One region of the Streptomyces sp. NPDC033131 genome, then DNA from elsewhere that is predicted to be linked to it. Evidence: riboswitches for the same ligand, from Rfam matches in the RefSeq annotation. Region 1 holds a riboswitch; the other holds the start of a gene.
What was found. Region 1 has a riboswitch for glycine ahead of gcvT (glycine cleavage system aminomethyltransferase GcvT). Riboswitches for the same ligand answer to the same signal wherever they lie in the genome.

Region 1 (14,047 bases):
CCCTCCATCACCTTGTGGTTGATCTCCGTGGCGATCTTTTCCTTGCCGGCGTCGTCCAGGGTCGTGACGTACGAGTCGAACAGACCGTCGATCGTCTTGTCGTCGATGAGCGCGTAGTTGTTGTTACCGCTCTCCTGGATGTACTTGCTGCTCCACAGCGGCAGACCGAAGCCCTGGACGGACGGGAAGTCCGGACCCCAGCCCATGATGATGATGCCGTAGTTCTTCTTCTTCACGTTCGCCGGGCTGCCGATGATGCCGGCGGTCTGCGAGCCGTCGTACTGGTCGATCTCGGCGGTGATGCCGATCTTCTTCAGCGACGCCTGCAGCGACTGGGCGGTGGCCACCTCGACCGGCTTGTTGTTGCGGACGGCGATGGTGGTCTTGAAGCCGTTCGGCTGACCGCAGGCCTTCAGCTCTTCCTTGGCCTTGGCGATGTTGCCGTCCTTGTTGGCACCGGCGAGCTCGTACGGGTCGTACTTCTGGCCCTCGGAACCCGGGACGGACGGCGGCAGCATGTTGGTGCCGATGTCACCACCGGCGATCGGGCCACCGCGAGCGGTCTGCAGCGACACGTGGTCGGCACCGTAGATGACGGCCTTGCGGCACTCGATCTTGTCGAACGGCTTCACGCTCTGCGGGAAGACCGCGTAACGGATGTAGCCGGAGACCGGGTTGTCCAGGTTGGCCTTGTGCTGCTTGAGGGCGGTGGTGCGGCCCTGCGGCGACATGCCGGTCTGGTTCAGGTCGAGGTCCAGGTCACCGTTGAGCAGGCGCTGGTCCAGCTGGTTGGCGTCCGAGAAGAACTGGATGGTGATCTTGTCCGGGTAGGCCTTGCGGATGGGGTCCGAGGCCTGCTTCCACTCGGTGTTGCGGACCAGGGTGAGGTCCTTGCCCGGGTTGTAGGACTGGAACTTGTACGGGCCGGAGGAGAACGGGTGCAGGCCGTACTTGCCCTTGGTGTCCTTGTCCTGGCGGACCGGCGAGGCCGAGACCAGGGCCAGCATCTCCTCGAAGTCCGAGTTGGCCTGCGGCAGCTTGAAGACGATGGTCTTGTCGTCCGGCGTCTCGATGGCCTTCAGACCGAGCTTGTCGGCGGAGGTGTCCTTGTACGGGCCCTTGTACTCGCCCTTGGGGTCGAGCACGTCCTTCAGGTACGTCGGACCGCCGGACAGCACGTCCTGCGCCCACACACGCTCGATGCCGTACTTGACGTCCTTCGAGGTGATCGGCTTGCCGTCCTCCCACGTACTGCCGTCGCGCAGCGTGTACGTGTAGGTCTTGCCGTCGTCCGTGACCTTGGCGGTCGAGGTGGCGAGGTCCGGAGTGATCTCGGCACCGGCCGCGCCCGGCTCCGCCTTGTTCGTGACGAGCTGGCGGCTGTAGTAGCGGGCGAAGTTCCACATCATGCCGTAGTAACCGCGCGTGGTGTCCCACGAGTCGGCGTCCTGGGCACCACCGAACTTCAGAGTGCCGCCCTTCTTGGCGGCGGAGGCCTGGGCGACCTTGTTGTTCGCGGCGTCGAAGCCGGCGGCGCCGGTGCTCGAGCCCTTGTCGCCGTCGTCTCCACCGCCGCCGCCGCACGCCGCCGTGGTCAGCAGCGCGGCGACCGCGGCGACAGCGGCAAACGCCTGCTTCCGCCGCCCTGAGGTGCGTTGGGTAGTCACGATCTCGGATCCTCCGGATTTGATGAGAGACCCCGTGTGAGTGCCACGGGACAGTTGGGGTGCCGCGCTTGGACGGTCAGCGGTTCAACGGGAAGCCTTCGGGTCCAGCGCGTCCCGGACGCCGTCGCCGAAGAGGTTGAAGGCCAGCACGGTGATGAAGATCGCCACGCCTGGGACCACCATGTACATGGGGTCCGACTCGTAGTAGTCGATCGCACTCGAGAGCATCTGCCCCCACGAGGCCGTGGGCGGCTTGACGCCCACGCCCAGGAAGCTGAGCGCCGCCTCGGTGAGGATGTTGGTGGGGATCATCATCGTCGTGTACACGACGATCGGGGCGACGAGGTTCGGCAGCAACTCCTTGAACAGGATGTACAGCCGCCCCGCGCCCAGCGATCGGGCCGCCTCGACGTACTCGCGCTCACGCAGCGAGAGCGTCTGGCCGCGCACGACGCGTCCGATGTAGGGCCAGCCGAAGAAACCGATGACGAGGATCATCACGAAGACACGCACGCTCGAACCGGTCAGCCCCAGCATGTCGTTCGGCATGACGGAGACCAGCGCGATGATGAACAGCAGCTGCGGGAAGGCGAGCAGACCGTCCATCACCCGGCTGATCACGGAGTCGACCCAGCCGCCGAAGAAGCCGGCGAGGATGCCCAGCACCGTTCCGAGGATCACGGCCACCAGCGCGGACAGGAAGCCGACCAGCAGCGAGATCCGGGCGCCGTAGAGGATGCGGGCGAGGATGTCGCGGCCGTTGACCGGCTCGACGCCGAGCAGGTGTTCGCCGCTGATGCCGCCCAGAGAGCCCGTAGGCGTACCGAACAGCGGGTCGATGAGGTTCTCGTGGTACTCGTTCGGGTCCTGCCCGAGGATCCCGGTGATGACCGGGGCGAGCAGCGCGAGCAGCACGAGGAAGAGAACCACGACGCCACCCGTCAGGGCGAGCTTGTCCCGCTTGAGGCGCTCCCAGGCGATCCGGCCCAGGGAGCGTCCCTGAACGGCCTTGGCATCGGCGCTGACCAGCGCCGCTTCTTCGGCCGCACTCGGGGCCGCTTCCGCGGTCGGCTCGTGCAATGGTGCCGTCATCTGGCAGGGACCCCTCTCAACCGGCGGTAGCCGGCCCGCACTTGCCGCTGTGGCGGCATTGATCAGTCCGTCGTACACAGGGACGAAAGGTCCCTGGTGCCGGAGTCTTCAACGCTTTGGCGATCTGTTGCCAGACTTGGCGGTGAAAGGATGCATAAACGTGATGCGGGCTGGAGGGTTCCGTTATCCGGACGCCGGGTAACGCGGGGCGGACGCAGACCAGTTGGGACATTCGCGGCGAATACGGACGATCCACCCTGTTCTACGCGCGAAGATGTGCCGGGCTCTCAGGGCCGGGCAGTCGTTCGGTCAGTATCCGCCGCGAGCCGGCGGATAGCCGTATCCGGCCGCCGGAGCCTGGACCGAGGAGGGGGCCGGGGCGGGCGCCGCATGGGCCTCACGGTCGTAGAACGGGCGGGCGCTCGCCCGCATCCACAGCGCCACCGGGTCGTACTCGTCGGACATCGCCACGGTCGACACCGGCAGCCCGTCCGGGACCGCTCCGATCGACTGCTGCATCATCGCGCGCACCGAGTCGACGGCCGGCGGACTGGTGTCGTACACGTCGAGACCGATGGCCAGATACGGCGCCCCGAGCGCGGGTTGCACCCAGGCCCGGCGCAGGGAGCGGACGGCCGGGGTGCGGTGGGCGTTCTGCGCCATCAGGGCGTAGAACTGCGGGATTTCGATACCGGGCTCGGACAGCCGGAGCGGACCGGCGGGCTGGCGCTCCAGGCCGGTGGCGATGCGGCGCAGATCGAGCCACGGGATGCCGACGCCACCACCGGGGGCGTGCGGGTTCAGCCACAGGCCGTAGTGGTCCGGGTAGAGGGTGCGGGCGACGTCGATTCCGTCGACGACCTCGTAGGAGCGGTTCCAGCCGCTGGCCGAGAGTTCCTGGGCCGAGGTGACGCACGGGGCGTAGCCGTAGCCGTCGACCTCCATGTTTCCGTACTGGGCGTCGGGGGAGCCTGCCTGGCCGTGCCACAGGAGCATCCAGATCTGGCCGGAGGAGGGGGTCGCGAGCGCGCGCAGGAGTGCCTCGTAGGCGTCGTAGCGCCCGGGCGTCACCTGGCGCAGCATGTGCTCGACCTGACCGGCCGCGATGCCGCTGGCGCTCACCTGTACCGCCCCTTCGTGAAGTTCCTCGATATGAAACCAGCTTATGTGGCGGCGCCGACAGCAGCCGCCCAGGAGCTCGGGACTTGTTCGCCGTCGGCCGGTGCAGGTGGTGGGGGCCGGTCGTGCGGTTCCCGAGCCCTTGAAATACCTCAGTAGCCGTACTGATAGAAGGGCCGGACCTGCTCGCGCATCCAGTGGCCCACCGGGTCGTCCGCCACGTCCAGGAGGACCAGGTTGACCGGCCAGGGGGCCGGGGCGCGGCCCAGGGCCCTCGCCAGGGCGTCCATGGGGACCGTACGCAGGTCGGGGGCCTCCCCGTGGGAGAGCTCCACGCCCACGAACATCACCGGGTCCGCGGTCTCGATCGCCGCCAGGCAGCGGCGGGCCGTGAGGATGACGCCTGTCGACGCGAACTCGGCCGAGGCGGCGGCGAGGAAGTCGACGGGGTCGTTCTGCCAGTCCGGCTCGTAGAGCTTGACGCGTCCGCCGCTCGCCGGGCCGTACAGCGGGGTGCGGCCGGAGCGGCACAGGTCGGCCACGGCGGCCGGGGGCAGCGGGACGCCGACCGTGCCGTCCGGGTTCACGGCGATGCCGATCTGCGGGGGCAGGCCGCGGGCGAACTCCACCGCGGGCGCGATGGTGTACGACAGGTGCGAGCCGACGACCTGGCGGAACTGCTCCTCGGAGCTGAAGACCGGCACGTAGGCCTGGCCGTCGATCTCCAGGGTGGGGAGGTCGAGCGGACCGCTGTGCGGGCCGCCGCCGCCTGGCAGCGGCACCCACACGAAGCTGCGGCCGAGCACCTCGATGATCCGCCCGCCGGCTCCGGGGATGCCGAGGGAGGCGGAGAGCACCTCCTCCAACTCGTTGCCGGGCCATCCGCCGTGCGAAGGGGGGTGTGCCTGTGCCGGGAACTCCGAGAAGCCCGCTGGGAGATCCGCCGGGAAGTCCATCTGCTGCCTACCGCCTGCCGAGTACCGCTGCTGTGGCTGAAAGGCTAGCGGGTACGGACCGGTGGGGGTCAGCCCGTGAAGCCGATCCGGCGCAGGACGTTCGCCGCGTCCCGGTCGATCAGGACCGCCGAGTCGCAGCCCTGGGGCAGATCGCCCTTCTCCACGGAGCTGATCAGACGGGAGGCCGCGCCGCGGTGGCGCAGGAACGCGTACCGCGAGACTCCGCGGCCGCGCTCGCGCTGGCCGGCCAGGGCCGTGTCCGGGGGGACGTCGAGCAGCAGCAGGTGCAGGATGCCGCCGCGGCGGCGGGCCTCGCGGGCCAGCCAGCCGCGCACCCAGGCCTGCGTACCGCAGTCGTGCACGACGACGCCTCCGCCGGAGCGCAGGGCGCGGCGCAGCCCCGCGTAGTGGGCGAGGCGGACGAGCGGGCGGTAGACCCCGTACGGCAGGAAGCGGGACAGCCGGCCGTCCCAGTGGTCGCGGGTGTCCTGGGAGTCGATCCGCACGCCCTTGACCGTGCGCCGCATCAGCGTGGACTTGCCGCTGCCCGGCAGGCCGGTGATCACGACGAGGTCGCGGGGTCCGAAGAGCAGTGCGTGCGGGCTGTGGCCCGCGCGCTCGCGCAGGTCGCGGAGGACGGGTCCGGGGCGCGTTCCGCACGCCTGACGGGCCTTGGCCGCGGGCTGCTCGGGCAGCGCGACGGCCGAGGTCGTGGCGTACGCCGTGGTCCTGTTCACCGTGATCGTCCTCCCCTGGGGCGGGTCACGAGTTCCCCTCCCCGTCGAGTGTAAAGAGAAGGTAATACGCGGCGTCTCCTGTTTTCATGCGCTTACTGCCACAGGCCGGTTACAGATGCGGCCTGCCGCGCACCGAAGATGCGTGCGATGATGTGCGCGCCAACTGCATACCGGCCGTTTGAATCCGCGCGGGAGAGTCCCCAGCCGTACGTCGCTGGGGCGCCGAAGGAGCAAGTCCCTCCCTTGAATCTCTCAGGTCCCCGTTACCGCGCGGGCGAGGCACATCTGAAAAGCGGGCCGCTGCCACAGTGGCTCCACCCAAGGTGCAAGTCGTGACCACCGTTCGCGGGGTCACGTCGAACCTCTCAGGTTCCGATGACAGATGGGGAGGAACGACCTCGCCGTCATGCCTTGGGAGACGACCGTCCGATGAGCAGCACCGCACCCCGTCACACCGCGCTCGATGCCCTGCATCGCGCGCTCGGCGCCACGATGACCGACTTCGCCGGCTGGGACATGCCCCTGCGCTACGGCTCCGAACGCGACGAGCACCAGGCCGTGCGCACCCGGGCCGGTCTCTTCGACCTCTCGCACATGGGCGAGATCACGGTCACCGGGCCGCAGGCCGCGCAGTTCCTGAACCACGCACTGGTCGGCGACATCGCGGCCGTGAAGGTGGGCCGCGCCCGCTACACGATGATCTGCGTCGAGAACGGCGGAATCCTCGACGACCTGATCGTGTACCGGCTGGCCGAAGACGAGTACATGATCGTCGCCAATGCCTCCAACGCCCAGAACGTCGTGAACGAGCTCGGCAACCTCGCTGAGGAGTTCGAGGTCGAGGTCCGCGACGACCGCGATCGCTACGCGCTGATCGCCGTCCAGGGGCCCGAGTCCCCCGGCATCCTCAAGTCGCTCACCGACGCCGACGTCGACGGCCTCAAGTACTACGCCGGCCTGCCCGGCACCGTCGCCGGCGTCCCCGCGCTCATCGCCCGCACCGGCTACACCGGCGAGGACGGCTTCGAGCTGTTCGTGAAGCCGGAGCACGCCGTGGAGCTGTGGCAGGCCCTGACCAAGGCGGGCGAGGGCGTCGGCCTGGTCCCCTGCGGCCTGTCCTGCCGGGACACGCTGCGCCTGGAGGCGGGCATGCCGCTGTACGGGCACGAGCTGTCGCTGTCGTTGACTCCGTTCGACGCCGGGCTCGGCCGGGTGGTGAAGTTCGGGAAGGAGGGCGACTTCGTGGGCCGCGAGGCGCTGGCCGAGGCGGCCGCCCGTGCACAGGCGAACCCTCCGCGCGTCCTCGTCGGCCTGGTCGCCGAGGGGCGTCGCGTCCCGCGCGCCGGGTACGCGGTCGTCGCCGGCGGCGAGGTGATCGGCGAGGTCACCTCCGGCGCGCCCTCCCCCACGCTGGGCAGGCCGATCGCGATGGCGTACGTCGACGCCGCGCACGCGGCGCCGGGCACGCCGGGTGTCGGCGTGGACATCCGGGGCAGCCACGAGCCGTACGAGGTCGTGGCGCTGCCGTTCTACAAGCGCCAGAAGTAGACACTTGAGCGGTTCGTGCGCGTGACCCTGCGCACATTTCCGCTGCTCACGTGCGTTTCCAGCAGTCTCCCATTCACCAGCACTCCCCCGCGTACAGGAGAATTCAGGCCATGAGCAACCCCCAAGCGCTGCGCTACAGCAAGGAGCACGAGTGGCTGTCGGCCGCCGCGGACGGCGTCTCGACGGTCGGCATCACGGAGCACGCGGCCAACGCGCTCGGTGACGTCGTCTTCGTCCAGCTCCCGGAGGTCGGTGCCTCGGTGACCGCGGGCGAGACCTGCGGCGAGCTGGAGTCGACCAAGTCGGTCAGCGACCTGTACTCCCCGGTCAACGGCGAGGTCACCGAGGTCAACGAGGACGTCGTCAACGACCCGTCCCTGGTGAACTCCGCGCCCTTCGAGGGCGGCTGGCTGTTCAAGGTGCGCGTCGCCGAGGAGCCGGGCGACCTGCTCTCCGCCGACGAGTACACCGCCTTTTCCGCCGGCTGAGGAGTCGTACACCCGATGTCCGTTCTGAACACGCCCCTGCACGAGCTCGACCCGGAGATCGCCGCCGCGATCGACGCCGAGGTCGGCCGCCAGCAGTCCACCCTCGAGATGATCGCCTCCGAGAACTTCGCGCCTCTCGCGGTGATGGAGGCGCAGGGCTCGGTCCTGACCAACAAGTACGCCGAGGGCTACCCCGGCCGCCGCTACTACGGCGGCTGCGAGCACGTCGACGTCGCCGAGCAGGTCGCGATCGACCGGGTCAAGGAGCTGTTCGGCGCCGAGTACGCCAACGTGCAGCCGCACTCCGGTGCCTCCGCCAACCAGGCCGCCCTGTTCGCGCTGGCCAAGCCCGGCGACACCATCCTCGGCCTCGACCTGGCGCACGGCGGCCACCTCACCCACGGGATGCGGCTGAACTTCTCCGGCAAGCAGTTCAACGTGGTCGCCTACCACGTGGACGAGGCCGGGCTGGTCGACATGGCCGAGGTCGAGCGGCTCGCCAAGGAGCACCGGCCGAAGGTGATCATCGCGGGCTGGTCGGCGTACCCGCGGCAGCTGGACTTCGCCGAGTTCCGCCGGATCGCGGACGAGGTCGAGGCCTTCCTGTGGGTCGACATGGCGCACTTCGCGGGTCTGGTCGCGGCGGGCCTGCACCCGAACCCGGTCGAGTACGCCGATGTCGTCACCTCCACCACCCACAAGACGCTGGGCGGCCCGCGCGGCGGCATCATCCTCGCCAGGAAGGACTTCGCGAAGAAGCTCAACTCGTCCGTCTTCCCCGGCTTCCAGGGCGGTCCCCTGGAGCACGTGATCGCGGCCAAGGCGGTCTCCTTCAAGGTCGCCGCCTCTGAGAACTTCAAGGAGCGTCAGCGCCGTACGGTCGAGGGCGCGCGGATCCTCGCCGAGCGCCTCACCGCGCCGGACGCCCGTGAGGCCGGCGTGAACGTCCTGTCCGGCGGCACCGACGTGCACCTGATCCTGGTCGACCTGCGCGAGTCCGAGCTGGACGGGCAGCAGGCCGAGGACCGCCTCCACGAGGTGGGCATCACGGTCAACCGCAACGCCGTCCCGAACGACCCGCGCCCGCCGATGGTCACCTCCGGCCTGCGGATCGGTACGCCCGCCCTCGCCACCCGCGGCTTCACGGCCGAGGACTTCACCGAGGTCGCGGACGTCATCGCCGAGGCGCTCAAGCCGTCCTACGACGTCGAAGCCCTCAAGACCCGGGTGAAGGCGCTCGCCGACAAGCACCCGCTGTACCCCGGTCTGAACAAGTAGTTCCTTTTTGTGGCGTGCCCCGCACACTCGTGAGTGTGGGGCGCCCACCCCCTGCACCACCCGTACTGAGGAGTTCCCGTGGCCATCTCGGTCTTCGACCTGTTCTCGATCGGCATCGGCCCGTCCAGCTCCCACACGGTCGGCCCGATGCGCGCGGCCCGCATCTTCGCCCGCCGCCTGCGCAACGAGGCCCTGCTGGAGTCGGTGGTGTCGGTGCGGACCGAGCTGTACGGCTCCCTCGGCGCGACCGGCCACGGCCACGGCACGCCCAAGGCGGTGCTGCTCGGCCTGGAGGGCGACTCGCCCCGCACCGTGGACGTGGAGAAGGCCGACCAGCGGGTGGCGGACATCAGGGAGGCGGGCCGGCTGCGGCTGCTCGACGAGCACGAGATCGGCTTCGACTTCGACAAGGACCTCGTCCTCCACCGCCGTAAGACCCTCCCGTACCACGCCAACGGCATGACCCTGTGGGCGTACGACGCCTCGGGGGCGGAACTGCTCACGAAGACGTACTACTCGGTGGGCGGCGGCTTCGTCGTCGACGAGGACGCGGTGGGCGCGGACCGCATCAAGCTCGACGACACGGTGCTCAAGTACCCCTTCCGCACGGGCGACGAGCTGCTGCGCCTGACACGGGAGACCGGCCTGTCGATCTCCGCGCTGATGCTGGAGAACGAACGGGCCTGGCGCACGGAGGAGGAGATCCGCGCGGGGCTGCTGGAGATCTGGCGGGTGATGCAGGCGTGCGTGTCGCGCGGCATGGCCCGCGAGGGCATCCTGCCGGGCGGGCTCAAGGTCCGCCGCCGGGCCGCCATGTCGGCACGTCAGCTCCGGGCGGAGGGCGACCCGTTGGCGCACGCGATGGAGTGGATCACGCTCTACGCGATGGCGGTGAACGAGGAGAACGCGGCGGGCGGGCGCGTGGTGACCGCGCCGACGAACGGAGCGGCCGGCATCATCCCCGCGGTGCTCCACTACTACATCAACTTCGCGGCGGGCGCAGCCTCCGAAGGAGAAAAAGAGGACGGCGTGGTCCGCTTCATGCTCGCCGCCGGCGCGATCGGCATGCTCTTCAAGGAGAACGCCTCCATCTCCGGCGCCGAGGTCGGCTGCCAGGGCGAGGTCGGCTCCGCCTGCTCGATGGCGGCGGGCGCGCTCGCCGAAGTCCTCGGCGGCTCCCCGGAACAGGTCGAGAACGCCGCCGAGATCGGCATGGAACACAACCTCGGCCTCACCTGCGACCCGGTCGGCGGCCTCGTCCAGATCCCGTGCATCGAGCGCAACGGCATGGCCGCGGTGAAGGCGGTCACGGCCGCGCGGATGGCGATGCGCGGAGACGGCACACACAAGGTGTCCCTGGACAAGGTCATCAAGACGATGAAGGACACCGGCGCCGACATGTCCGTCAAGTACAAGGAGACGGCCCGGGGCGGGCTGGCGGTGAACATCATCGAGTGCTGAGGGCGGGGTCCGAAAGGTTCTCGACGTCCTCGGTCATGTCGCGGTGGGATCGCCCGCTGCCGAGAATGCGGGATTTCGCGTGCCGCGCGCGGATCACCCGTGCCAAGGTGGGCCTGCAGTCAGCAACCAACCCGTGTCCCCCACAGGCACTGCAGGGAGCCACCATGCTGCGCGGCATCGACGTGAGCGCCTACCAGTCCGCCACCTACGACACGGACGGCCTCTCCTTCGTCTTCATCAAGGCGACCGAGGGCCGCTCGTACGTCAACCCGAAACTCGCCGCCCAGACGAAGCGGGCCCGCGAGGCCGGCCTGGTCGTCGGCTTCTACCACTTCCTCTGGCCCGGCAATCTGGCGGCCCAGGCGGAGTACTTCGTCGGCAAGGCCCCCGAGAAGGCGGGCGACATCCTGGTCGTCGACTGGGAGACGACCGGCGACGGCAGGCACGCCAGCAACGCGCAGAAGGACAGCTTCCTTCGCAAGGTGAAAGCACTACGGCCGAACAACAGAGTGATCTTGTACTGTAATAGGAACTATTGGCTGACCGTCGACACCACCTCGTACGCCGGCGACGGCCTGTGGATCGCGGACTACGTGACGGCCGGCGAGCCCCGCATCAAGGCGAAGTGGCGCTTCCACCAGTACACCGACGACCCGCTGGACAAGAACGTGGCGGACTTCGCGAGCAAGGCGGCGCTGCGCGAGTGGGCCGAAGGTGCCTGACACTTGGGAGAGCTTCGGGTCATGGATGGGTCGGTCAGCGCGGTCAGCAGCAACGGGACGTACTCGTTCACCAAGCCGAACCGGGAGAGCATCAGGCTGATCGCCGGGCTCGGGGTGGAGGGGGACGTGCATGCCGGGGCGACGGTGAAGCACCGGTTCCGGATGAAGAAGGATCCCTCGCAGCCGAATCTTCGGCAGGTGCACCTCATACATGAGGAGCTGTTCGAGGAGGTCAGGGGCGCCGGGTTCGAGGTGGCGGCCGGGGAGCTCGGGGAGAACGTGACCACGCGGGGGATCGATCTGCTGGGGCTGCCGGTCGGGACCCTGCTGCATCTCGGGGGCGAGGCCGTCGTCGAGGTGACGGGGCTGCGGAATCCCTGTACGCAGATCGACACGTTCCAGAAGGGGCTGATGAAGCAGGTCGTCGGGCGGGACGCGGAGGGCAGGGCCCGCTTCAAGTCCGGGATCATGAGCGTCGTCGTCGCCGGGGGTCTGGTGCGGGCCGGGGACCTCGTGAAGGTCGTCCTGCCGGACGGGCCGCACCTGCCCCTCGAGATCGTCTGACCCAGGGCCTGTCCGGCTGCCGGCGCCCGGAGTCGTCGAGGCCGCCCTTTCGGACACCGAACGGACCAGAAAAGGGGGGCACCCCATGGGCGCCCCCCTTTCACCGCACGCGTCACTTGTCCAGGTAGGCCCAGAACTCGTCGAACGACAGCAGCTTGTCCGCGTTGAGGTCGCGGGACTTGATGACGGCCTCGGCGACCGACTCGGTGACGTTCCAGTCGCCCTGCTGGGCCAGGGCGGTCTTGAACTCGGCGGCGGTGATGAAGCCGTCACCGTCAGTGTCGATCCGCTGGAAATCCTTACGTGCTTCTTCGATGTCCGCCACCGATTCGCCCCTTTATCTCGTACCTTGCTGTCCCGTTGACGAAGGTCAGATTAACCGGCCGCCCGTGCCTCCAGTGCAGCGACCACCCACGCGAACTCCTCCCGGTGCGCCGCCACCGCCCCGTGGCCGTTCACGATCCCCAGCAACTCCCGGTAGCGGGCGACCTTGTCGTTCGTCGTGGACCTCAGGCGTTCCAGTACGTCCGCCGGGTCGGCGTTCCCGAGCAGGTCCCGCAGCACCTGCCCGGCCTCCTCGGACTCGGGCGCCACGCCCCGCTCCCGCGCCTCGGCCCCCCGCTGCACCAGCCGCCGGGCGAACCACAGGGACGCCCCGTCGGGGGTGTCGTGTCCGCGGTCGGCGGCGTTGAACTCGGCCGCCTCCCGCATCCGCGCCCGGAACTCCGGGTCCTCCAGCAGTTCGGCCAGCTCCACCCACGCGTCCACCTGCTCGGGCGTCGGCTCGTCCGGGAGGTTCGCGGTCGTCGCACGCATCCGCTCCCGGATCACCGGATCCGCGGTGTCCAGACCCCGGAACGTCTCCTCCACGAACTCCTCCAGGATCCGGCTCCGCTCGGCCGCCGACAGCCGTGCCAGCTTGTTCATCAACGTCATCTCCCCTGCGGTCGAACCGCGTCGCGCCACGGTCGACAGCACCGCACGGGTCACCTTCAGCGACCGGATCTGTGCGTCCAGCGCGGCCACGTGGGCTGCCGCCACCTCCGCGACCGTGGTCTCCCCGGCCAGCACCCTGCGTACGTCCGCCAGGCCGAGGCCCAGTTCGCGCAGGGTGCGGATCAGCTCCAGGCGGGCCATGGACGCGCCGTCGTACAGCCGGTAACCGCCCGCCGACCGGGTCAGCGGGGGCAGGGCGCCCTCGTCGGACCAGTAGCGGATGGTGCGCACGGTCAGTCCGGTGGCCCGCGCCAGCTCGCCGATGGTGAGAAGTCCGGTGCCGTCGTCGATCATGTCTGCGAGTCTGGGCCTTCCAGTGGGTGGAGACTCAAGGGCGAGAAGGGCGCGATGGGGGCGGTCGTGGCGGAGACCTTGCGGGACATTCTCGACGCGGCGGCGCGGGGCGTCTTCCCACCGGCGGACGGCCGTACGACGGTCGTGGCACAGGCGTCCCCCCGGGACGCGGGCGTCCTCGCCTTCACCGGGCACTCGGTCGTCTTCACGGACGAGGATCCGCGCTGGGTGTACGACACGCTGGACGCCGTACCGTGCGACGCCCTGGCGGCGACGATGAACGCGCGGTTCCTGGCGGCCTTCATGGAGCGGACGGGGCGTACGGCCGAGACGATCGACGCGATGCTGGTCGGCTCACCCCTGCCGGGCGAGCCGCCCCTCGCGCTGCAGCAGATCGCGGACGCCGGGCATCCGCGGATCGTGTACGCCCGCGGGCGGCGCGACGACGTGCGCGCGTGGACGGCCGACGGCGGTGTGGTGGTGATCGGGCGGGGGATCGCCGGGCGGGCGGAGGTCTCCGTCGAGGTGGACGAAGAGGTGCGGCACCGAGGGCTGGGCCGGGCCCTGGTGAGGGCGGCCCGGCATCTCGTCACGGAGCCGCTGTGGGCGCAGGTGGCGCCGGGGAACGCCCGCAGCATGCGGGCGTTCCAGGGGGCCGGTTACCGGCCGGTGGGCGCGGAGGCGCTGCTGCTCAGTGCCACGGCTCGTAGTGCGGGTTGCTCTCGCAGTCGCTCATGATCTCGGTCTTGGTCTTCTTGTCGACCGGGCAGACCCCGATGACGTACTCCCGCGCGATACCGCCGGGGAAGGCCACCTCGACCTGGTCGGCCCACTTGTGGGTGTCGCCGATGGTCTTGTTGACGTCCACGCCGCCGGGGGCGTCGATGTAGTAGTTGTAGCCGGCCTTCCACCACGTCTTGTACAGGTCGTGGTCGTACGTCGTGGACACGTACGGGGAGGGCTGGTTGACCAGGACGTACTTCTCGATGTCGTACTGGCCGTTGATGGCGTCCTTCGGGTGGAAGCCCTGCTGGAAGACGACGTCCGGGCCGCGGCCGTCGCTGCGGTAGAGCGTGCCGCAGGTTGTGCGCCAGACCGGGTCGGGGGTGATCCTGCCGACGTCGA
Region 2 (14,047 bases), on a different contig from region 1:
AGGCGTCTTCTACGCGGAGCTGGTCTTCGCCAGCGGAGTCGAGGTGAGTGCCCGCCCGTCCGACGCCATAGCGCTGGCCCTGCGCACCGGGACGCCGATCTACGGCAGTGACGGCGTGCTCGACGACGCCGGCATCGCGATCCCGGACGAGCAGGAGGACGAGGTGGAGAAGTTCCGTGAGTTCCTCGACCAGATCTCGCCCGAGGACTTCGGAACCAGCAGCCAGTGAGGCGTCCGCCGCCTCGTGGGCGAACCGGCCCGCGGGGCTCGGCCATGTCCGTCGACGCCTCACATGCGGGCATTTGCCGGCGGTGCGTGAGAGAGTCGTACGGGCCGCTCAGGGCACATTCGGCTAGCCTTTCCCCGCGGTTGGGTGCGGGAAACCACTCGAAGGGTGATTATCACCCGGCGTGCCGAGTGTGGCGATCGTTGACGCGCCCCTGGTGACTGCCTACCGTCGAGAAGGCAGGTCAAGGACGGAGGTCGGCGTGAGCAGCAGCGGCGACGGTACGGCTGGGGGTGCCCCCGGACGCAGTCTCGGGGCGAGCGGTCCGTACCCGCTTCACAGCAACGCGGCCGATCACGCTCCGCAGCGACCGACGGCCGTGCCGAGCAGCGGAGGGGCGACGTCCATGGCGTCCGAGCAGATCGGCTACCGCGGTCCGACGGCCTGCGCGGCCGCCGGCATCACCTACCGGCAACTGGACTACTGGGCCCGCACCGGTCTCGTCGAGCCGAGTGTGCGGCCGGCCCACGGGTCGGGAACGCAGCGTCTGTACAGCTTCCGGGACGTTGTCGTCCTGAAGATCGTCAAGCGCTTTCTGGACACCGGTGTGTCGCTGCAGAACATCCGCACCACCGTTCAGCACCTCAGGGAACGCGGTTTCAGCGACCTGGAGCGCATGACGCTGATGAGCGACGGTGCCACGGTGTACGAGTGCACCTCGCCGGACGAGGTCCACGCGCTGTTGCAGGGTGGCCAGGGCATCTTCGGAATCGCCGTGGGTGTCGTGTGGCGGGACGTGGAGAACGCGCTTTCCCAGCTGCACGGCGAGCGGATCGACACCGGGGAGACCCTCGTGGGGCACAACCCCGCGGACGAGCTGGCGCGGCGGCGCAACCGGGCGGTCTGACCGCCGGCCCCGCTCTCCGGGGACGGCATTGTCAGTGGCGTAGGGCAGCATCGGAGATGTGAGAAGCGCGCCCACGATCCTGCATCTCGACATGGATGCCTTCTTCGCCTCGGCGGAGCAGGCGTCCAAGCCGAGCCTGCGCGGGAAGGCCGTCGTCGTGGGCGGGCTCGGGCCGCGGGGCGTGGTGGCCACGGCGTCGTACGAGGCACGGGTCTTCGGGGTTCATTCGGCGATGCCCATGGCCCAGGCGCGTCGGCTCGCCCCGAACGCGGCGTATCTGGTGCCGCGTGGTGCGTTCTACCGGTCGATCAGCGAGCAGGTGATGGGGCTTCTGCGGGCGCTGTCGCCTCTTGTGGAGCCGTTGAGCCTGGACGAGGCGTTCGTGGACCTGGAGGCCGGGGGAGCGGCCTGGGACGACGCCTCGGCGCGGCTGGCCGGGGCGAAACTGCGGACCGACATACGAGCCGTGACCGGGCTCACCGGGTCGGTGGGCCTCGCCGCTTCCAAGATGCTCGCGAAGATCGCCTCGGAGCAGGCCAAACCCGACGGACTGGTGGTCATCGAACCGGGGACCGAGCGGGCCATGCTCGGGCCGATGTCGGTGCGGACGCTGCCGGGGGTGGGGCCGACGACGGGCGACCATCTGCGGCGGGCCGGGATCCATACGGTCGACGAGATGGCCGAGGCGGGTGAGGACGAGCTCGTACGGCTGCTGGGCAAGGCCCACGGGCACGCGCTGTACGCCATGGCGCTGGCGCACGACGAGCGGCCGGTGGTGGCCGAGCGGGAGACGAAGTCGGTGTCCGTGGAGGACACGTACGACGTCGACATTCACGACCGGGTCCGGGTGGGGATGGAAGTACAGCGGCTGGCCGACCGGTGTGTGCGGCGGTTGCGGGAAGCGGGGCTGTCCGGGCGGACCATCGTGCTGAAGGTGCGGAGATACGACTTCTCGACGCTGACCCGGTCCGAGACCCTGCGGGGGCCCACGGACGATCCGGCAGTGGTGCGGGAGGCTGCGGCGCGGCTGTTGGACCCGGTGGACACGACAGGGGGCGTGCGGCTGCTGGGGGTGGGCGTGAGCGGCCTGGCCGACTACACGCAGGAGGACCTGTTCGCGCAGGCGGCGGGGGACCGGGGGGATGTCGTCGGGTCGGTGGAGGACACCGATGACGTGCCCGCGGTGGAACCGGCCGGGCCGGTCGAGCGGAGATGGGTCTCGGGGCACGACGTCACCCATGCCGAGTACGGGCACGGGTGGGTGCAGGGGAGCGGACTCGGGCGGGTCACCGTGCGCTTCGAGACACCCGACTCGGAGCCCGGGCGCGTGCGGACCTTCCGGGTCGACGACCCGGAGTTGGAGCCGGCGGAGCCGTTGCCGTTGGTGGCGCGGAGACCTGAGGCGGGCGCCGGTGGGGGGCCTTCTGCGGATGAGGGCCGGGTGCGAGCGGTGTGAAGCGCGGCGGGGAGATGCGGGTGAAGCGTGGTGGGGTGCGCGGATGAGTAGTGAGAGGAGGGCCGGCGGGATGGGTTCGTGCGGGTCGCACCGGCCTTGGCCGAGAGGGGATGCGGGGCGCCTGCGGACGGCGGTTCGCGGGGATTCGTGCGTGACCGGGGTCGGTGTGGGCCGGGGGTGGGTGGCGCAGCCCGGTGCTGACCGGGTGCCGCCTGCGCCCACCCGTGGCGCCCCGAGCGGCACGACTGCCCGCAGGTGGCGGGGCGGCTGGGGCGCGTTCGTGCCGTGCCGGTGGGGTCACGGGTCGTCCGTGCCTGCCACCTTGCCGAAGTTGCGGTCCGGGAAGGGGGGAGGGGCGCCCAGGTCCAGACCGTAGTGGTGGTAGAGCTGGAGTTCTTGTTCGGGAGAGAGATGGCGGCCCACGCCGAAGTCGGGAGCGTCCTTGATCAGGGCGCGGTCGTAGGGGACGTGGAGGGTGCCCTCGACGAGTTCGCTCGGTTCCAGGGGGACGAAGGCATCCCTGGAGAAGAGGCCGGTGCGTATGGCGGCCCACTCCGGTTCGCCGGTCGCGTCGTCGAGGTAGACCTCGTCGATGGTGCCGAGCTTCGTGCCGTTGCGGTCGAGCGCCTTGCGGCCGATCAGGTTGCGCGGATCGATGTCGGTCTGCACGGGCCCTCCACTTGGTCGCAACTCATCCGTAAGCACTACAAAAGAGCAGATTGAGGATGGCGGCCACTCGAAGGTGGGAGTGTGGACCTCGCTGGTACGCTGACAACGGCTGCTGACCCCGTGCGGGAGAGTCCTCCAGACTTCATCGGAGGCGCCGAAGGAGCAAATCCTCCCCGGAATCTCTCAGGCCCACGTACCGCACGGACGAGGTCACTCTGGAAAGCAGGGCGGGTGCCGACGGCGTCGACGGCTTCCGCTCTCACCGACGGTGAAAGTCGGGTGCCCTCGGGTGTCCGGTGAAGCTCTCAGGTTGTGATGACAGAGGGGGAGGCCGTCCGGGTACCCGCGCCGTGGTGACCCTCGAAGGTCGCGTCAGACCAGGAGGCCTCCGTAATGACCGCCCATCGCATTCCGCTTTCCGAGCTCGAGCAGGGAATCCCCTTCGAGCAGCGCCACATCGGGCCCGACCAGGAGGCGCGGGCCAAGATGCTCGCGCAGGTCGGGTACGGCTCGCTCGACGAGCTCACCGCCGCCGCGGTCCCGGATGTGATCAAGAACGCCGACATGCTGGAGCTGCCGGGCGCCCGCACCGAGGCCGAGGTGCTGGCCGAGCTGCGTTCGCTGGCCGACCGTAACCAGGTGCTCGACTCCATGATCGGGCTCGGGTACTACGGGACCTTCACACCGCCCGTCATCCTGCGGAACGTCATGGAGAACGCCGCCTGGTACACGGCGTACACGCCTTACCAGCCGGAGATCTCCCAGGGGCGCCTCGAAGCCCTGCTCAACTTCCAGACCATGGTCGCCGAGCTCACCGGGCTGCCGACCTCGGGCGCCTCGCTGCTGGACGAGGGCACCGCGGCCGCCGAGGCTCTGGCGCTGTCCCGGCGCATGGGCAAGAACAAGAAGGGCCTTTTCCTGGTCGACGCGGACACGCTGCCGCAGACCATCGCCGTGATCGAGACGCGCGCCGAGCCGACCGGTGTGGAGGTCGTGGTCGCCGACCTCAGTGACGGTATTCCGGCCGAGATCGCCGGGCGCGAGATCAACGGCGTGCTGCTCCAGTACCCGGGCGCCTCCGGTGCCGTACGCGACATCAAGCCGGTGATCGAGCAGGCCCACGAACTCGGCGCGCTGGTGACCGTCGCCGCCGACCTGCTGGCGCTGACGCTGCTGAAGTCCCCGGGGGAGCTCGGTGCGGACATCGCGGTCGGGACGACGCAGCGCTTCGGTGTGCCGATGGGCTTCGGCGGGCCGCACGCCGGCTACATGGCGGTACGTGAGAAGTTCGCGCGCAGCCTGCCCGGGCGCCTGGTCGGGGTGTCCGTGGACGCCGACGGCAACAAGGCCTACCGCCTCGCACTCCAGACCCGCGAGCAGCACATTCGCCGGGAGAAGGCGACCAGCAACATCTGTACCGCGCAGGTGCTGCTCGCGGTGATGGCCGGTATGTACGCCGTCTACCACGGGCCCGACGGCCTGAAGACCATCGCGCGGCGCACCCACCGGTACGCCACGGTCCTCGCCGCGGGCCTGACGGCCGGCGGGGTCGAGGTCGTGCACGGCTCCTACTTCGACACGCTGGCCGTCCGTGTGCCCGGGCGGGGTGCCCAGGTGGTCGCCGCCGCGCGCGAGAACGGGGTCAACCTGCGTCTCGTGGACGCCGACCACGTGTCCATCGCCTGCGACGAGACCACTCTGCGAGCCCAACTGGCCGCAGTATGGGCCGCGTTCGGGGTCGAGGGGGACATCGAGGCGCTCGACGCGGCCACCGAGGAGACCCTTCCGGGCGCGCTGCTGCGGACCGACGAGTACCTGGCGCACCCCGTGTTCCACCAGTACCGCTCCGAGACCGCGATGCTGCGCTACCTGCGTCGCCTGGCCGACCGGGACTACGCGCTCGACCGCGGCATGATCCCGCTGGGCTCCTGCACCATGAAGCTCAACGCGACCGTCGAGATGGAGCCGGTCACCTGGCCCGAGTTCGGGCAACTGCACCCCTTCGCGCCTGCCGAGCAGGCGCAGGGATACCTCACGCTCATCCGCGAGCTGGAGGAGCGGCTCGCCGAGGTCACCGGGTACGACAACGTCTCGCTGCAGCCCAACGCCGGATCCCAGGGGGAGCTGGCCGGGCTGCTCGCCGTGCGCGGGTATCACCGGGCCAACGGTGACGAGCAGCGGACCGTGTGCCTCATCCCCTCGTCGGCGCACGGCACCAACGCCGCCAGCGCGGTGATGGCGGGCATGAAGGTCGTCGTCGTGAAGACCGCCGGGGACGGCGAGATCGACGTCGAGGACCTGCGGGCGAAGATCGAGCAGTACCGGGACGAGCTGTCGGTGCTGATGATCACGTACCCGTCGACGCACGGGGTGTTCGAGGAGCACGTCGCCGACATCTGCGCCCAGGTGCACGAGGCGGGTGGGCAGGTGTACGTCGACGGGGCCAACCTGAACGCGTTGGTGGGCCTGGCCAAGCCGGGGCACTTCGGCGGTGACGTCTCGCACCTGAACCTGCACAAGACCTTCTGCATCCCGCACGGCGGCGGCGGTCCGGGCGTCGGCCCGGTGGGTGTGCGGTCGCACCTGGCGCCGTATCTGCCGAACCACCCGCTGCAGCCCGCGGCCGGCCCGGAGACCGGTGTCGGGCCGATCTCGGCCGCGCCCTGGGGCTCCGCCGGGATCCTGCCGATCTCGTGGGCGTACGTCCGCCTCATGGGCGGGGAGGGGCTCAAGCGGGCCACGCAGGTGGCGGTGCTCAGTGCCAACTACATCGCCAAGCGGCTGGAGCCGCACTACCCGGTGCTCTACACCGGTCCGGGCGGTCTGGTCGCGCACGAGTGCATCATCGATCTGCGGCCGCTGACCAAGGCGACCGGTGTGAGCGTCGACGACGTCGCCAAGCGGCTCATCGACTACGGCTTCCACGCGCCGACGATGTCCTTCCCGGTGGCCGGCACGCTGATGATCGAGCCGACCGAGTCCGAGGACCTGACCGAGCTCGACCGGTTCTGCGAGGCGATGATCGCCATTCGTACGGAGATCGAGAAGGTCGGCAAGGGCGAGTGGTCCGCGGAGGACAACCCGCTGCGGAACGCGCCGCACACCGCCGGTGCGCTGGGCGGGGAGTGGGAGCACGCCTACACGCGCGAGGACGCCGTCTTCCCGGCCGGTGTGTCGGTCGCGGACAAGTACTGGCCGCCGGTGCGCCGGATCGACCAGGCCTTCGGCGACCGTAACCTCGTCTGCTCCTGCCCGCCGCTGGACGCGTACGAGGACTGACGTGCAGTACACGTGGTGAGGGCCGATACGTGATGAGGGCCCCGTCCGGTTCGCCGGGCGGAGCCCTGGTGCGTCACGGGGTCGCGAGGGAGACCTCGGTCGACTTGATCAGGGCGACGACTGTGGTGCCGGGTGCGAGGGCCAGGTCCGTCGCGGCCTCCTTGGTGATCACCGCGGTCAGCTCACCGTCGTCGAGGGCGACCTTGACGGAGGCCATGGCGCCGCCGGTCGTGATGTCGCGGACGGTGCCCGGGAGCTGGTTGCGGATGGAGACGCCTTCGACGGGGCCGGTGGCCAGGGAGACCTCCGTCGACTTCACCAGGGCGTGTACGGCGGAACCCGCGGCGAGACCGAGTTCCTCGGCGGCCTCCACGGTGATTGCCGCGGTGAGGTTCCGGCCGCCGGTGAGGTGGACCTTGACCGTGGCCATCACCTCGCCGGGGGTGACGGCGGTGACGGTGCCGGGGAGATGATTGCGGATGCTCAGGCTCATGGAGGCCTCGTTGGGGGTGGGGAGCCGGGGGGTGGGGTCCCCACGGTAGTCGGAGGCGGGGGTTATGCCGGGTATGCGTGAGTCTGGGTCGCCTTGACTGTTGCCCAGGCCGGTGCACCCGGGTGCAGATCGAGTTCCGCCGCCGCGACCGTCGTCAGGTCGGCCGCGAGGGGGAGTTCGCCGGTGAGGTCCACACGGATCTGGTCGCCGTGGGTCTCCAGGCCGGCCACTTCGCAGCGCCAGAGGTTGCGGGCGCTGGAGCCGGTGGGGCGGTCGCGGTAGAGGGTCACGGCGCCGGGGGGGAACGCGACGAAGACCGGTCCGGCGAGGTCCTCCGTGGTGGTGATGGAGGGGCCGGCGTCCAGACGGACCGTGTGGCCTTCGGCCTGGCCCCTGTAGAGGTTGAGGCCGACCAGCTGTGCGATGTAGTCCGTGCGGGGGTGGCGGGCGATGTCGGCGGGCGTGCCCTCCTGGACGACCCGGCCGTGTTCGACGACCACCAGCCGGTCGGCCAGCACCATGGCGTCCAGTGGGTCGTGGGTGACCAGGACGGCGACGGCGTCGAACTCTGCGAGGTGGCGGCGGAGTTGGGCGCGTACCTCCAGGCGGGTGCGGGCGTCCAGGGCTGCCAGGGGTTCGTCGAGGAGGAGCAGGCGGGGGCTGGTGGCCAGGGCGCGGGCCAGGGCGACGCGCTGGGCCTGGCCGCCGGAGAGACGGCGGGGCTTGGCGCCGGCGTGGTCGGCGAGACCCATGCGGTCCAGCCACTCGGCGGCCTGCGCGCGGGCCTGCGCCTTGGTCGCGCCGTGGCAGCGGGGTCCGAAGGCCACGTTGTCGAGGGCGGACAGGTGCGGGAAGAGGAGGTAGTCCTGGAAGACGACGCCGACCGGGCGGGACTCGGGGGGTGTGCGGTCCAACTCGACGCCGTCCAGGCGCAGATGGCCGCCGGTGAGCGGGGCGAGGCCGGCGAGGGCGCGCAGGGCGGTGGTCTTGCCGGCGCCGTTCGGGCCGAGCAGGGCTACGACGTCGCCGGGGGCGGCGGTGAGGCTGATGTCCAGGCGGAAGGTGTCGCGGTCGACGACGAGGTGGGCGGCGAGGCCTGGGCCGCGGGTGGTGTTGGCGGCGGCGTCGGTTGTGGCGTCGGTTGTGGTGCCGGCTGGGTCCTCGACGTTGGTCATGAGGGGCGTGTCCTGGAGGGGTTGGCTCGGACCGGGATCGTGTGTGGCTGGGGTCGGTACGCGTCGTTGGTGCGGGTCGTCGATGCCGGCCGTCGGTGTGGGCTGGCGGGGGTGGGTTGCGCGGCCCGGCGCTGACGGGGTGCCGCCTGCGCCCACCCGTGCCGCCCCGAGCGGCACGACTGCCCGCAGGTTGGCGGGGTCGGTGCGGGCCGTCGGTGTGGGCTGGCGGGGGTGGGTTGCGCGGCCCGGCGCTGGCGGGGTGCCGCCTGCGCCCACCCGTGCCGCCCCGAGCGGCACGACTGCCCGCAGGTTGGCGGGGTCGGTGCGGCCGCCAGGTTGGTGGGGTGGCGGGGGCGTCGGCTGGCCGTGCGTGGGTTGGCGGGGTGGGTGGGTGCGGTTGGCTGGTCGTGGGGTGGCGGGGTGGGTGGCCGCCAGGTTGGTGGGGTGGCGTGGGTTGGCGGGGTGGGTGGTGTGGTCTTGCTCCGGTCGGGCAGGGTGGGGGAGGCGTACTCGGGTGAGGGTCATGAGGGGGTCATCCAGCGGTCGCGCAGGGCTGCCAGGACCGCGATCGACACCGCCAGCAGGACCAGGCTGAGGGCGATGGCGGCCGCCGGGTCGTTCTGGAGGGCCAGGTAGACCGCGAGGGGCATGGTCTGGGTTCGGCCCGGGAAGTTGCCCGCGAAGGTGATCGTGGCCCCGAACTCGCCGAGGGCTCGTGCCCAGGCGAGGACGGAGCCCGCTGCGATGCCCGGCATGATCAGCGGCAGCGTGACCCGGCGGAACGCGGTGAAGCGGGAGGCGCCGAGGGTGGTGGCCGCCTCCTCGTAGCGCGGGTCGGCGGCACGCAGGGTGCCCTCGACGCTGATGACGAGGAACGGCATCGCCACGAAGGTCTCCGCGAGGATCACGCCGGTCGTGGTGAACGGGAGGGTGAGCCCGAACCAGGAGTCCAGCCACTGCCCGATCACGCCGTTGCGGCCGAGGGCGAGCAGCAGTGCCACGCCGCCGACCACCGGGGGCAGAACGAGGGGCAGGGTCACCAGGGCGCGGACCAGGCCGCGGCCAGGGAAGTCGGCGCGGGCCAGCAGCCAGGCCAGGGGGACACCGACGACCAGGCTCAGCGCGGTCGCCGCCGTGGCGCACACCAGGGACAGACGGAGGGCCTCCCAGACCGCCGCACTGGTCAGCTGCTCGGGGAGGCTGCGCCAGGGAGCTCGTACGAGCAGGGCGACCAGTGGGAGGAGCAGGAACGCCAGCCCTGCCAGGGCGGGCACGAGGAGGGGAAGGGGCACGCCTCGGCGGGGACCCGCACGCGGAGGCCGGCGCCGTCGGCCCTCCATGGCGACGGTCTCGGACTTGTCCTTGCCGGGTCCGGTCATGGCGTGAGGAATCCGGCCCCGGTCAGGACCCTCTGGCCCTGTGCGGACTGCACCAGTTGGATGAAGGCCTTGGCGGCGGCGGGGTTCGGCGCGTTCTTGAGGAGGGCGATCGGGTAGTCGTTGACGGCCTTCGCCGACTCGGGGAAGGCCACGCCCGCCACCTTGTCACCGGCGGCCTTCACGTCCGTCTTGTAGACGACGGCGGCGTCGGCCTCCTTCAGCTCGACCTTCGTGAGGGCGCTCTTGACGTCCTGCTCGTAGGAGACCGGCGTGAGCTCGAGGCCCGCGCTCTCCAGGGCCGTCTGGGCGGCGGAGCCGCACGGCACCGTCTTGTCGCACAGGACGACCTTCAGGCCGGACTTCGTGAGGTCCTCGAGGGAGGTGACCTTGTCGGGATTGCCCGGCAGGGTGGCGATCTCCAACTGGTTGCGGACGAAGGTGGCGGGTGCGCCGACCGCGTCCTGCCCGTCCGTCACGATCGCCATGGTCTTGGTGCTCGCGGCGGCGAACACGTCGGCCGGGGCGCCGCCCGTGATGTTCGCGGCGAGGGTGTCGCTGCCGCCGAAGCTGAAGGTGACTTTCGTGCTCGGGTGCTCCTGCTCGAACCGCTTGCCCAGCGTCGTGAAGCTCTCCTGGAGCGAGGCGGCGGCGAAGACGGTCACCGTGCCGGAGAGCTTCGCGGAGGAGCCGGATCCGGCCGTGCCCGAGTCCGCCTCGGATGAGCCGGACGAGGAGCACGCGCTCAGGGCCAGCAGCGCGGCGGCTCCCGCGCCGATCGCCCGCAGGGTCCGGCGGGTCCGGCGCACGGAACGGGTCATCACGGGGCCACTCCCTCGGTCTGCCTGAGAAGAGCCCGTCGGACCCTTCCGTTGCGCCGATCATACTTCCGCATGTGCGAGGCATAAGTCAGGTGTGGCATCGCATGAGCCTGGGTGAAACTCGTACAGGGTGGCATGTGCGTTTGTGCGCACGGAGCGCCGAGAGGAGCCTCAGGCGCGGTCGATGTGGACATTCGTCGACTTGACGCGGGCCGTCGCCTCCATGCCGACCTCCAGGCCCAGTTCCTCGACGGCTTCGCGGGTCAGCAGGGACACGAGACGGTGTGGGCCGGCCTGGATCTCGACCTGGGCGGCGACGTCGCCCAGCTTGATGGCGGTGACGATGCCGGGGAAGGCGTTCCGGGCGGAGGTGTAGGGCGTGTCCTCGTCGGTGTTCGCGGCCTTGGCCAGCTCCACCGAGAACGCGGCCAGGTCCCGCCCGTCGACGAGCCGTCGCCCGCCGTCGTCGCGGTGGGTCGCCACCCGGCCGGCGTCCGCCCAGCGGCGCGCGGTGTCGGGGCTCACGCCGAGCAGCCTGGCTGCCTGGCCGATCGTGTAGGACTGCATGCGGTCACGATAGGGCCGTGAACGGTGGGTCGTGGAGGTGGGGCGGGGCGCGGCGAGGGCCCGCTGGTGGCGCGCTCAGCCGGTGTGGACGCGCGGCCGGCGGGGCCGGTCCGGTTCCGCCTCGCGCAGGACCTCCCGGGTGACCGGGGCGACCTCGCCCTGGCCGAAGAGGAAGAAGCGCAGGAAGTTGGCGAAGGGGTTGCCCTCGGTCCACTCGAAGTAGATGTGCGGGGTGCGGCCGGTCGCGTCGCGGACGTGCAGGAGCAGGGCGGCGAGTGCGTTCGGTATGGAGGAGGACTCCAGGGTCAGGACGCGGTAGCGGTCGTGCAGGACCTCGCCGCGTACGGTCAGGCCTGTCTCGAACTCGGACGGGTCCAGGACCGTGACCTCGACGAAGACGAAGTCCTCTCCGGGGATGTCGTTGTCCTCCCGGATCTGCTCGATCTTGTCGCGGTACTCGGCCTTGTCCCGCCGGTCGGGTTCGTTGGCGATGAACCGGATCTTGCGGCTGGCCATGTCCCGGATGAACCGTTCCGCCATGTCGTCCAGCGTCACGCCGGTCACCCGCAGTTCGAAGGCGCGGGCCAGCCGGGACAGCAGGGAGACCAGGATGATGCCGGCGATGAAGCAGGCGCCGATCTTCACGCCGTCGGGTCGTTCGATGACGTTCATGACGGTCGTGTAGAGGAAGACCGCCGAGATCACGGCGAAGGCGACGGTCCGGTTCCGCTGGCCGGCCTTGCGTGCGGCGATCGTCACCGCGATCGCGGCGGAGCTGATCAGCACCAGTACGCCGGTGGCGTAGGCGCCGCCCTGTGCGTCGACGCTCGCGTCGAAGATCCAGGTGACGAGGAAGGCGACGAGGGTGAAGACGATGACCATCGGACGCACCGCGCGGGCCCAGTGCGGGGCCATGCCGTAGCGGGGCAGGTAGCGGGGCATCAGGTTGAGGAGCCCGGCCATCGCGGAGGCGCCGGCGAACCAGAGGATGGCGATGGTCGAGACGTCGTAGACCGTGCCGAAGGCGCTGCCCAGGTACTCGTGCGCGAGGAACGCCAGGGCGCGTCCGTTCGCCTCGCCGCCCGGCTCGAACTCCTTCTCCGGGATCAGCAGCGTGGTGATGAAGCTGGTGGCGATCAGGAAGGCGCTCATGACCAGGGCGGCGGTGGTGAGCAGCTTCTTCGTGTCGCGGATCCGGCCGGCCGGCCGCTCGTCCGTGTCGTCCGGGTCGCCCTGGACGTGGGGCATGACCGCCACGCCGGTCTCGAAACCGGAGAGGCCGAGGGCGAGTTTGGGGAAGACCAGCAGGGCCACGCCGACCATGGCGAAGACGTTGCCGTGCTCGGCGGTCAGGGCGCTGGACCAGGCGGTGACCACGTGTCCGGCCGTGACGACGTGCCACAGGCCGACGAGCACGACGACGAGGTTCAGCGTCAGGTAGACGCCGACCAGGACGACCGCGACGCCGATCGCCTCGAGGAAGCCCTTGAGGAACACCGCGCCCAGCAGCGCCACGAGGATCAGTGTGATCAGGAGCTGTTTGTCGTGCAGCGTGGCGGTCAGGTGCGGGTTCTCGACGAGGTGGGTGGAGGCGTCCGCCGCCGACAGCGTGATGGTGATCAGGAAGTCGGTCGCGGCGAAGCCGAGCAGGGTCAGGACGAACAGCTTGCCCTTCCAGAAGGACAGCAGCCGCTCCAGCATCGCGATCGAGCCCTCGCCCCGGGGGCTCTCCTCGGCCACTCTCCGGTACACGGGCAGGGCGCCCGCGAGGGTGACGATCACCAGCACGATGGTCGCCACGGGAGACAGCAGGCCGGCGGCGAGGGCCGCGATGCCCGGCTGGTAGCCGAGGGTCGAGAAGTAGTCGACGCCGGTGAGGCACATGACCCGCCACCAGCGCCGGCCCGTGTGCGCGGGTTCGGGTGTGGCGTGCGGGCCCTGGGGGCCGCCGCCCTTGCCCATGTCGGTCAGGCCTTCCAGCATCCAGGAGCGCAGAGGACTGGGCGGGGGGTGTTCGGTGGTGGCCATCGGGCGTGCTCCTGGGGTACGGCTCAGCGTGTCGATCCGGCCATCATGTGTACGGCCGGATCAGCGTAAGCGGAGAGTGAAGCCAGGGCCGACGGATGGCGGGGCTGAGCGCGTCAAGCTTCCGTTAAGAACGTCTGGTGGACGTCAGCAGCAGGTCAAGCAGGTTGCCACCCGGTCCGACGGCCGGTAGGCGGGGTGCGTGCCATGCGGGGAGACCGTCCGCAGGCGGGCACCCGGAGTCATGACGTACGGCCTTTTCCGGCCGCCCTGCGCGAGCGGTGCCCCCACTCGGGGACGGAGACACCGGCCAGTCCGCACGGCACCCCTGAAGGAGCACACCGCGGCGGACTCCCGGCCTCGTCGGCTCCCCCGCCGCCTGAACGCCGGGAACCGGGGCGAGCACGGCTGACGGCGTCTTGCCGCGGCTCTCAGGGCCCCCTACAGTGCGCCCCGTAACGTTCGTTGGATCATCCGAAAGTTTCGCCCGTGGCGACGCTCGAAGGGACTGACGCGCATGCGGACGTACGGCAATCCCGTGATCGGTGGCTTCCATCCGGATCCCAGCGTGTGCCGGGTCGGTGACGACTACTATCTCGTGTGCTCGAGCTTCGAGTACTTCCCCGGTGTCCCGCTCTTCCACAGCCGTGATCTCGTGCACTGGCGTCAGATCGGCAACGTGCTGGACCGGCCGGGGCAGTTGGAGCTGCCCGACGACACAGTGGCCTCCGGTGGCATCTACGCCCCGACGATCCGGCACCATGACGGCCGCTTCTACATGATCACGACCAATGTGTCCGGCAAGGGCAACTTCCTCGTGAGCAGCGATCGCCCCGAGGGTCCGTGGTCCGACCCGGTGTGGATCGATCTGCCGGGTATCGACCCCGACCTGGCCTGGGACGACGACGGGAACTGCTGGTGCGCGGTCTCCGGGGTCCGGGTCGCGCGCATCGACCCGGTGACCGGCAAGGTGCTGGAAGGTCCCCTTCCGGTGTGGTCGGGGACGGGACTTCAGCATCCCGAGGCACCGCATCTCTACCGGATCGGCGACTG

Region 2: another riboswitch for glycine. It lies ahead of gcvP (aminomethyl-transferring glycine dehydrogenase); the one in region 1 lies ahead of gcvT (glycine cleavage system aminomethyltransferase GcvT).

What each region holds. Positions count from the first base shown of each region.
Region 1 covers NZ_JBVIPA010000032.1:79,214-93,260, forward strand. Annotated here, with positions in the region: gene ACZ5XS_RS32555 (ABC transporter substrate-binding protein) at 1-1,667, opposite strand, end outside; gene ACZ5XS_RS32560 (ABC transporter permease) at 1,752-2,759, opposite strand; gene ACZ5XS_RS32565 (enhanced serine sensitivity protein SseB C-terminal domain-containing protein) at 3,069-3,881, opposite strand; gene ACZ5XS_RS32570 (enhanced serine sensitivity protein SseB) at 4,031-4,834, opposite strand; gene ACZ5XS_RS32575 (AAA family ATPase) at 4,903-5,577, opposite strand; glycine riboswitch at 5,751-5,850, shown strand; glycine riboswitch at 5,851-5,963, shown strand; gene gcvT (glycine cleavage system aminomethyltransferase GcvT) at 6,001-7,119, shown strand; gene gcvH (glycine cleavage system protein GcvH) at 7,230-7,607, shown strand; gene glyA (serine hydroxymethyltransferase) at 7,623-8,885, shown strand; gene ACZ5XS_RS32595 (L-serine ammonia-lyase) at 8,964-10,346, shown strand; gene ACZ5XS_RS32600 (glycoside hydrolase family 25 protein) at 10,511-11,068, shown strand; gene ACZ5XS_RS32605 (MOSC domain-containing protein) at 11,090-11,632, shown strand; gene ACZ5XS_RS32610 (EF-hand domain-containing protein) at 11,745-11,957, opposite strand; gene ACZ5XS_RS32615 (helix-turn-helix domain-containing protein) at 12,008-12,922, opposite strand; gene ACZ5XS_RS32620 (GNAT family N-acetyltransferase) at 12,989-13,660, shown strand; gene ACZ5XS_RS32625 (ADP-ribosyltransferase) at 13,614-14,047, opposite strand, start outside.
Region 2 covers NZ_JBVIPA010000005.1:292,283-306,329, reverse strand. Annotated here, with positions in the region: gene ACZ5XS_RS10200 (bifunctional nuclease family protein) at 1-229, shown strand, start outside; gene ACZ5XS_RS10195 (MerR family transcriptional regulator) at 489-1,133, shown strand; gene ACZ5XS_RS10190 (DNA polymerase IV) at 1,192-2,589, shown strand; gene ACZ5XS_RS10185 (PRC-barrel domain-containing protein) at 2,887-3,258, opposite strand; glycine riboswitch at 3,372-3,467, shown strand; gene gcvP (aminomethyl-transferring glycine dehydrogenase) at 3,652-6,537, shown strand; gene ACZ5XS_RS10175 (TOBE domain-containing protein) at 6,611-7,030, opposite strand; gene ACZ5XS_RS10170 (ABC transporter ATP-binding protein) at 7,093-8,205, opposite strand; gene modB (molybdate ABC transporter permease subunit) at 8,727-9,584, opposite strand; gene modA (molybdate ABC transporter substrate-binding protein) at 9,581-10,402, opposite strand; gene ACZ5XS_RS10155 (TOBE domain-containing protein) at 10,574-10,969, opposite strand; gene ACZ5XS_RS10150 (APC family permease) at 11,045-12,997, opposite strand; gene ACZ5XS_RS10145 (glycoside hydrolase family 43 protein) at 13,512-14,047, shown strand, end outside.